One region of the Citrobacter portucalensis genome, then DNA from elsewhere that is predicted to be linked to it. Evidence: predicted binding sites of a transcription regulator. Region 1 holds the regulator's gene; the other holds the start of a gene.

Region 1 (4,642 bases):
GGAGCCGGTCATTGGGTGCATGCGGAAAAACCGGAGGCGGTGCTGCGCGCCATCCGTCGTTATCTGAACGAACAGGCTAACTGATTAAAAACTCAGCGTCTGCGCGCGATTACGCGCGTGGGCGTTGGCGTGTCACCCCTGCTGATGTATTATGGCGCGCTATCCATCCGGGCAGACGCCTGGCTGATTGTTTCCCCGAAGTCACCAAGATCATGGCCAAAGAACAAACGGACCGTACGACATTAGATCTGTTCGCGCAGGAGCGTCGCCCGGGACGACCCAAAACTAATCCGCTCTCGCGTGATGAACAGTTACGTATTAATAAACGTAATCAGCTTAAGCGTGACAAAGTTCGCGGGCTTAAGCGTGTCGAACTGAAACTGAACGCTGATGCCGTTGACGCTCTGAACGAGCTGGCCGAGGCGCGCAACATGAGTCGCAGTGAACTCATCGAAGAGATGCTGATGACCCAACTCAGCACATTGCGCGGTCAGGCATAGTCTGAATTTCTGCTCTAAATCATAAATCGTGTAGCACAGAGTGCAGTCCTGCGTGTTTGCTGTTTCCGCATGCCTGACTGTTCTGCTATGATTGCCCTTATCCGTGGGCAATGCGCCACCACCATTTCAATAAGTTTCAAGAGGTTATTTAACTCATGGCAATCACTGGCATCTTTTTCGGCAGCGACACCGGTAATACCGAAAACATCGCAAAAATGATTCAAAAACAGCTTGGTAAAGACGTTGCCGATGTTCATGACATTGCAAAAAGCAGCAAAGAAGACCTCGAAGGTTATGACATTCTGCTGCTCGGCATCCCAACCTGGTACTACGGTGAAGCGCAGTGTGACTGGGACGACTTCTTCCCTACCCTCGAAGACATTGATTTTAATGGCAAACTGGTTGCATTGTTCGGCTGCGGCGACCAGGAAGATTACGCAGAATATTTCTGCGATGCGTTAGGGACCATTCGCGACATCATCGAACCGCGCGGCGCAACCATCGTTGGTCACTGGCCGACGGCGGGTTATCACTTTGAAGCGTCTAAAGGCCTGGCTGACGACGACCACTTTGTCGGTCTGGCTATCGATGAAGATCGCCAGCCAGAACTGACAGCAGAACGCGTAGAAAAATGGGTTAAGCAGATCTCTGAAGAGCTGCACCTCGACGAAATCATTAATGCCTGATTTCGTGCGGCGTAGATTTCCATCTGCGCCGCATCAATAGATAAAACCAATCAAAATAATTGCTACAAATTTGTAACTTTTTCGTCTGACCCTGTACAATGGCTGGATGCCAATCGGGTGTTGCACAGTGTGTTTGTCGGCGATACCACGTTTTGATTAACAATATATGCCAGAGACTTGCAGTTTTCATTTAGCCATGGCAGTTCTATAATGATACGCATTATCTCAAGTGCAATTTCTGTCACTTCTGTTAATGAAGTGAATCGTTTAGCTACAGGACAGATTCCGCATGACTGACAACAATACCGCATTAAAGAAGGCTGGCCTGAAAGTAACGCTTCCTCGTTTAAAAATTCTGGAAGTTCTTCAGGAACCGGATAACCATCACGTCAGTGCGGAAGATTTATACAAACGCCTGATCGATATGGGTGAAGAAATTGGTCTGGCGACCGTGTATCGTGTGCTGAACCAGTTTGATGATGCCGGTATCGTGACCCGCCATAATTTTGAAGGTGGTAAATCCGTCTTCGAACTGACTCAACAGCATCATCACGATCACCTCATCTGTCTCGACTGCGGCAAAGTAGTCGAGTTCAGCGATGATTCCATCGAAGCGCGCCAGCGTGAGATTGCGGCTAAACATGGTATTCGTTTAACCAACCATAGTCTCTATCTCTACGGCCACTGCGCTGAAGGCGATTGCCGCGAAGATGAGCATGCCCACGACGGCAAATAATGTAATGCTTTTTGAAAAGCCAACCTTCCGGTTGGCTTTTTTTATGGGCATTACCTGCCCTTTTCCCCTTCCCTCCGCTCCTGTGTTGCTTTAATGTAAAAATCAATTGCCCCTTCCGGAGAGTCGAAATGGAACTTCGCCAGCTACGCTATTTTGTGCGCATTGTAGAAACCGGCAGCATGGGTAGCGCGGCACTCGATCTCAATATCGGGGTTTCGGCACTCAGCCAGCAAATGTCGCGTCTGGAAAGCGAACTCGCTATTCGCCTGCTGCAGCGCACCTCGCGCGGTGTGACACCCACCAGCGCCGGGCTGGCTTTTTACTCCCAGGCGCAGCTGGCGCTTCGTCACGCAGACGACGCGATCCTCGCCGCACGCGAGTCCCGGCTTTCCGGGCACGTCAGCGTCGGCATGGCTCCCAGTACTGCTTCCGTTCTCGGAATGCCGTTTATCAACGCCATGCGGGAAAGCTACAGTGATGTCCGTCTGCATGTGGTGGAAAGCCTCTCTGGCAATCTGGAGCGGATGATTAATACCCGCCAGATTGATCTGGCTGTCGTGTTTCAGAAAGAAAAGATCCTGCGCTGGAGCGCCATACCGATTCTCGAAGAGCGGCTGTTTTTGATTGGGACTCATGCCTTACTGGCTGATATTGCCGATGACAATATTGCTCCAGCCCAGCTGGCAAGTATCCCATTGATAATGCCAAGCCCGGGCCACGGTCTGCGCGGCAGGCTGGAAGCGATTTGTCAGGAACACGCGCTGAACATTGAGATCGCCACGGAAATTGATGGTCTGGCGCTACTCATGCGCGCCGTGCGCAGTGGCATTGGTGCCACTCTCCAGCCCGGCGCGGCAATTTCCCATCTCGATAAAGAGACGCTAAGAGTGATCGGCGTCCACAATCCAATACTTAGCCGCCCCAACTTTCTGGTGAGTCTCTCAGACGATGAACTCACCCCGGCAGGCCTCGCGGCCCGCGTGGTGCTGACGAAAGTGATGCATCAACTGGTGGAAGCAGGAAGCTGGCCTGGCGCCATCCTTTACAATAACTAAAGTACCGTTTAGCACCACGTCATAGCGCCCGCACAAGCCGTGCGTATACATTTTAATTACAAATTTAACAAATGGTTAAATGGTAATGGAGTATACGATGGTTGATGTTCTGGTGATTGGTGGTGGCAATGCCGCGTTATGCGCTGCCTTGTCTGCCCGCGAGCAAGGAGCTTCGGTACTCCTGCTCGAAGCGGCTCCCCGTGAATGGCGCGGAGGAAACTCCCAACACACACGTAATTTACGTTGTATGCATGACGCGCCGCAGGATGTGCTGGTGGAAAGCTATCCTGAAGAAGAATTCTGGCAGGATCTGTGGCGCGTCACGGAAGGGAATACCAACGAAGCGCTGGCGCGTCTGGTGATCCGTACCTCTTCACAATGCCGTGACTGGATGCGTCAGCACGGCGTTAACTTTCAACCTCCTCTCTCCGGCGCTTTGCACGTGGCGCGAACCAACGCCTTTTTTATGGGCGGTGGAAAGGCCCTGGTGAATGCCTATTATCGCAGCGCAGAAAAGCTGGGCGTTCAAATTCGCTATAACACCCCCGTTCAGGCGCTTGAACTGCGTAATGGCGAGTTCGTGGCGGCGTTGGCAGGCGAAGAGCGCATCACCGCTAAGTCCTGCGTGCTTGCCGCTGGCGGATTCGAATCTAACCGGGAGTGGTTGCGCGAAGCCTGGGGGGAAAATGCCCGCGGCGAGTGGCCTGCGGATAACTTTCTGATTCGCGGCACGCGTTTTAATCAGGGCGTACTGCTCAAATTTATGATGGATGCTGGCGCAGACATTATTGGCGATCCCTCCCAGTCACACTGTGTGGCAATTGATGCCAGAGCGCCATTATATGACGGCGGGATTTGCACTCGCGTGGACTGCGTCTCGCTCGGTATTGTGGTGAACCGGGACGCTGAGCGTTTTTATGATGAAGGTGAAGATTTCTGGCCCAAACGCTACGCCATCTGGGGACGTCTGGTCGCTCAACAGCCAGGACAGATTGGCTACTCCATCATCGACAGTAAAGCTATCGGACACTTCATGCCTCCGGTCTTTCCTGGCACGCAGGCCAATACGCTGGCAGAACTGGCCCTTCAGTTAGGACTGGATGCCGAACGCTTTACCCACACCGTGACAGAGTACAACAACGCCTGCCAGCCAGGTCAGTTCGACCATACCGTTCTGGATAACTGCGCCACTAAAGATTTGCTACCCGCGAAAACGCATTGGGCGCGACCGCTGGACCTGCCGCCATACTACGGCTATGCCCTGCGGCCAGGGATCACCTTCACTTATCTTGGGTTAAAAGTGAACGAACGCGCCGCTGTGCATTTTGCCGGGCTTCCAAGCCGTAACCTGTTCGTCGCCGGAGAGATGATGGCGGGCAACGTGCTGGGCAAGGGTTACACCGCAGGCGTGGGGATGTCGATCGGCACCACCTTTGGCCGCATTGCCGGAAAAGAAGCCGCGCTGGCCGCACGTAAGGAGACACGTCATGAAGCAGCTTGAGAAACTGATCATCGATGCACAAATTATCACCGAACCGGAAGCGGAAGTTGAACGTGTAATGCAGGTGTGCAATGCCTGTCGCTATTGTGAAGGCTTTTGCGCCGTGTTCCCGGCCATGACGCAGCGTCTGGAATTCGGTAAAGCGGATATCAATTATCTGGCAA
Region 2 (4,642 bases), 1.4 Mb from region 1:
AAGCCAGCTTGAGCATGAAAGCAATCAACGTGATGCACAGGCTTTTACCATGGCTGAACTGCTGTTCGGGCAGTTGGTGACACACCTTAAGCGGCATCGTTATGCCACGGATACGCTCCCGGCGACCTCCAGTGAAACGCTGCTGGATAAACTGATCACCGCATTAGCCGGTAGCCATGAGCATGCGTTTGAACTGGATACGTTTTGCGAGCGCGAACAATGCAGCGAGCGCGTTTTGCGCCAGCAGTTTCGCAGCCAGACCGGGATGACCATCAACCAGTATCTCCGCCAGGTGCGGGTTTGCCATGCGCAGTATCTGCTCAAACATAGTCGGTTGATGATTAGCGAGATTTCCATGCGCTGCGGCTTTGAGGACAGTAACTACTTTTCGGTGGTATTTACGCGGGAAACCGGGATGACGCCGAGCCAGTGGCGTCATCTCAGTACTCAGCATGCTTAGCTGGCCATTCCCAGACCGACAATGTTTGCCGCGACAATGATCACTACGCAGCCGAGGCTTAGCACGCTGACCGGACGACGACCCGCGTTTTTCCACTCTTTCAATACCAGACCGACAATCCCGCCGCACAGAACATAGAAGCTCATGTGCAGCATCCAGCTTACATAGTCATACTGCGCCGGAATACGTGCGTGGCCCCAGGCGTAGAAGAAGAATTGCAGATACCACATCAAGCCACCAAGCGCAGAGAGCAGCACGTTGGTGATAATCAGCGGTTTGGCTAACGAGAAGTCGGCTTTTATCGACAAGTTCTTCACTTTTGCCAGACGAATGAAGCAGAAGCCCAGGTTAACAAGCGCGCCACCGCCCATAATGACCACATAGCTAGGCAGGGCGACATACAGCGGATCGACGCCCAACGCGGCGGCGGCATCGTGCATCGGTTTCGCTGCGTTCATCGCAAAGGACATCCCGGCGGAGAAAATACCGCACATGACGGCCAGAACCAGACCTTTTTTCAGGTTGAAATCTTCCGCTTTGATGCCCATTTTTCGTTCTTTTAACTGACCGGCACGGGTAACAATGCCCACGCCAATCAGCGCGACCAGTACGCCAAGCAGCGTCATGCGGCCACCAGAGGTATTGATCAGTACATCAAAATTGCCGTTGATAATCGGGGTCATCAGCGTGCCGACAATCAGCGTAATACCTATCGCAATCCCGATACCCATCGACATACCGAGATAGCGCATGGTCAGGCCATAGTTGATATTGCCAATCCCCCACATTGCACCAAACAGAAATACCGGCGCCAGTGTGGAGAGGCTGAAGGAGCTGAAGTAGGCCCAGAAATCGGGAAGTAACATGGCGCTGATGGTCCACGGCAGGATTATCCAGGAGACGATCCCGCCAACCGACCACATCGTTTCCCATGACCAATGTTTGACTTGCTTGAACGGGGCATAGAAACAGGCGGCACTGGCTGCCCCTATCAAATGCCAAAAGATACCCATCGTAATCGCGTTACTCATGACTTAATCCTCGTTATTTTTTATCGTCGGTAATGACCCCTCCGACCTAACGAGTTTAAAAATTACGCAGGTGGTTAACCTTTTAACGATTGCCGTCCTTTTGCGCATGTTGGCAATCATCACGTTAAGTGGGTGATTCGGCTCACATCTTTAACAATGGTTTTGATTCATTAAGACCCTGTAAAAAGTACGGCATTGATAATCATTTTCAATATCATTTAATTAACTATAATGACCCAACTGCTTACGCGGCGTTAACACTGGCCGCCCGACAATACTGGAGATGATTATGAGTTATACACTGCCATCCCTGCCGTACGCTTATGATGCCCTTGAACCGCACTTCGATAAGCAGACGATGGAAATCCACCACACCAAACACCACCAGGCTTACGTAAATAACGCCAACGCTGCGCTGGAAAGCCTGCCTGAATTCGCCAGCCTGTCCGTTGAAGAGTTGATCACCAAACTGGATCAACTGCCAGCAGACAAGAAAACCGTACTGCGTAACAACGCGGGCGGTCACGCTAACCACAGCCTGTTCTGGAAAGGCCTGAAAACCGGTACTACGCTGCAGGGCGACCTGAAAGCGGCTATCGAACGTGACTTCGGCTCCGTTGACAACTTCAAAGCTGAATTTGAAAAAGCAGCGGCAACCCGCTTTGGCTCCGGCTGGGCGTGGCTGGTTCTGAAAGGTGACAAACTGGCTGTTGTTTCCACCGCCAACCAGGATTCCCCGCTGATGGGTGAAGCTATCTCTGGCGCTTCCGGTTTCCCAATCGTGGGCCTGGACGTTTGGGAACACGCTTACTACCTGAAATTCCAGAACCGTCGCCCGGACTACATCAAAGAGTTCTGGAACGTCGTGAACTGGGACGAAGCTGCCGCGCGTTTCGCAGCAAAAAAATAAGTTCTACGCTTTAACAAAGCCCTGCAAGCGATGCTTGTGGGGTTTTTTTGTGATCAAACTCAATATAAAAACAATGATCCACTTAAATTGAAACAAGGTTTTATTATGCGAGTGGGATCACTTTTATAGTCTCTATGAATGTCTATCTTCTTTTCATCAAGACGGGCGCATCTCAAAGTAAGATGCAATCGCCCATAAAAATTGCCCCATTTTTATGTCTACAGGTGATGGAAATGCAGATCAAACGTACGATAGAGAAAATCCCAGGCGGTATGATGCTGGTGCCGCTTTTCCTGGGCGCGTTGTGTCACACCTTTTCCCCCGGTGCCGGGAAATATTTCGGCTCTTTTACCAACGGTATGATCACCGGTACGGTGCCTATCCTGGCAGTCTGGTTCTTTTGCATGGGGGCGTCGATCAAGCTAAGCGCCACCGGCACCGTGCTGCGTAAATCAGGTACGTTAGTCATCACCAAGATTCTGGTGGCGTGGGTGGTTGCAGCGATTGCTTCACGCATTCTGCCGGAACATGGTGTAGAGGTTGGATTCTTCGCAGGGTTGTCTACGCTGGCGCTGGTGGCCGCGATGGATATGACCAACGGCGGGCTGTATGCCTCGATTATGCAGCAGTACGGCACCAAAGAAGAGGCCGGGGCGTTTGTCCTGATGTCGCTGGAGTCTGGCCCGCTGATGACCATGGTGATTCTGGGAACCGCCGGGATCGCGTCGTTTGAACCACACGTATTTGTTGGTGCAGTATTGCCGTTCCTGATTGGCTTTGCGCTGGGGAATCTGGACCCTGAACTGCGGGAGTTCTTCAGCAAAGCGGTGCAGACGCTGATCCCGTTCTTTGCCTTCGCATTAGGTAACACCATTGATTTGAGCGTGATTGCGCAGACCGGCGTGCTGGGTATTCTGCTGGGCGTGGCGGTGATTATCATCACTGGTATTCCATTGATTATCGCCGATAAACTGATTGGTGGTGGCGATGGTACGGCGGGGATTGCCGCTTCCAGTTCTGCGGGGGCGGCGGTTGCTACGCCTGTGCTGATTGCTGAAATGGTTCCGGCATTTAAACCGATGGCACCGGCAGCAACTTCCCTGGTCGCCACGTCGGTGATTGTGACCTCCATTCTGGTGCCGATTATCACGTCTATCTGGTCGAAAAGGGCCAAAGCAAGGGCGGCAGAAATTGATATTCGTGGCACCGTGAAGTAAGTCTCTTAAGCCGGATGGTCTGCACCATCCGGCTTAATTATTTACCCTTTGACGACAAACACCTCATCGATTGTTCGACACTCACTCTCGTTCAACTCTCCACCGGCATTACGTGACACGCCGGTACAATAGCCAAACTTACGCGATACCACGGTTTTGATGGTGGTGACAAAATCTTCGCCGATAGCATAGATGGACATGTAGGTGCCAATCTGGTCCTGAATATTGCGAAGCGCTGCCAGGTCGCCCTGTTTAAACGCTTCCCGCGCGCTGACAAACAGTTCCGGCATGACGTTGTTCAACCCTGAAATAATCCCCGCGCCACCTGCTAACAGGTTGGGAATGTAGTATTCGTCATAGCCGGACAGCACGGCAAAATCCTCCCGCACGGCGCGGGTGGTCTGAATCATGCTGCGGGTATGGGACTGACAGTCGACGGTGTCTTTAATGCCAGCGAAATTCGGGAACTCGGCGGCGAGGGAGGCAACCAGCTCGGGGGTTAAATCGCAGCCGGTGCGTGCCGGGAAGTTATAAGCAAACCATTTGCCGCTGAGTTTCTGCCCCAACTGACGGAAGTAGCTCAGCAGCTGTTTCGCCGTTTGTCCGTAGTAATAGGGCGGCAGGATCATCACGGCATCGTAATCTGAGCGATACGCTTCCTGTGCCATCAATAAAACATCATTCTGGCAGGTGGATGAGACGTTGGCGACCATCTTTAGCGAGCTCATGGCACGGGCTTCGCGGATCAGCAGCAGCCTTTCTTCGAGCGTAAAGGAGGCAAATTCCCCGATGCTACCCATCAGCAAAATCACGTCGATTTTGGCCTCGGTAAGGCGTTTGAGATGCTGGCTTAGACCGTTGAGATCGATCTTGCCGTCATTGTCCATTGGCGTAATGGAAGGACACCAGACGCCAGCAAATTGCGATTGACCAGTCACGTTGTCGACTCCTTATTTGAAATGATGTTTCAAAACTAGATTACATTGATAGCATGTGTCCCTAAGTTTCATGTGAACCGTGCTCT

The links. The regulator Fur, encoded in region 1, represses iron uptake genes when iron is present. The targets are predictions, from matches to a motif close to ATAATAATGAGAACNACTATCAA.
Region 2: a site for Fur is predicted at 1,687-1,709, ahead of sodA (superoxide dismutase [Mn]). Genes of this name have one in related genera too.

What each region holds. Positions count from the first base shown of each region.
Region 1 is NZ_CP092466.1:3,538,968-3,543,609, forward strand. Features, by position in the region: gene ybfF (esterase) at 1-84, shown strand, start outside; gene ybfE (LexA regulated protein) at 213-500, shown strand; gene fldA (flavodoxin FldA) at 656-1,186, shown strand; gene LY264_RS17275 (ryhB-regulated fur leader peptide) at 1,397-1,483, shown strand; gene fur (ferric iron uptake transcriptional regulator) at 1,476-1,922, shown strand; gene tcuR (tricarballylate utilization LysR family transcriptional regulator TcuR) at 2,051-2,977, shown strand; gene tcuA (FAD-dependent tricarballylate dehydrogenase TcuA) at 3,075-4,478, shown strand; gene tcuB (tricarballylate utilization 4Fe-4S protein TcuB) at 4,465-4,642, shown strand, end outside.
Region 2 is NZ_CP092466.1:4,914,544-4,919,185, reverse strand. Features, by position in the region: gene rhaR (HTH-type transcriptional activator RhaR) at 1-460, shown strand, start outside; gene rhaT (L-rhamnose/proton symporter RhaT) at 457-1,491, opposite strand; gene sodA (superoxide dismutase [Mn]) at 1,781-2,401, shown strand; gene kdgT (2-keto-3-deoxygluconate transporter) at 2,635-3,618, shown strand; gene LY264_RS23675 (dihydrodipicolinate synthase family protein) at 3,660-4,556, opposite strand.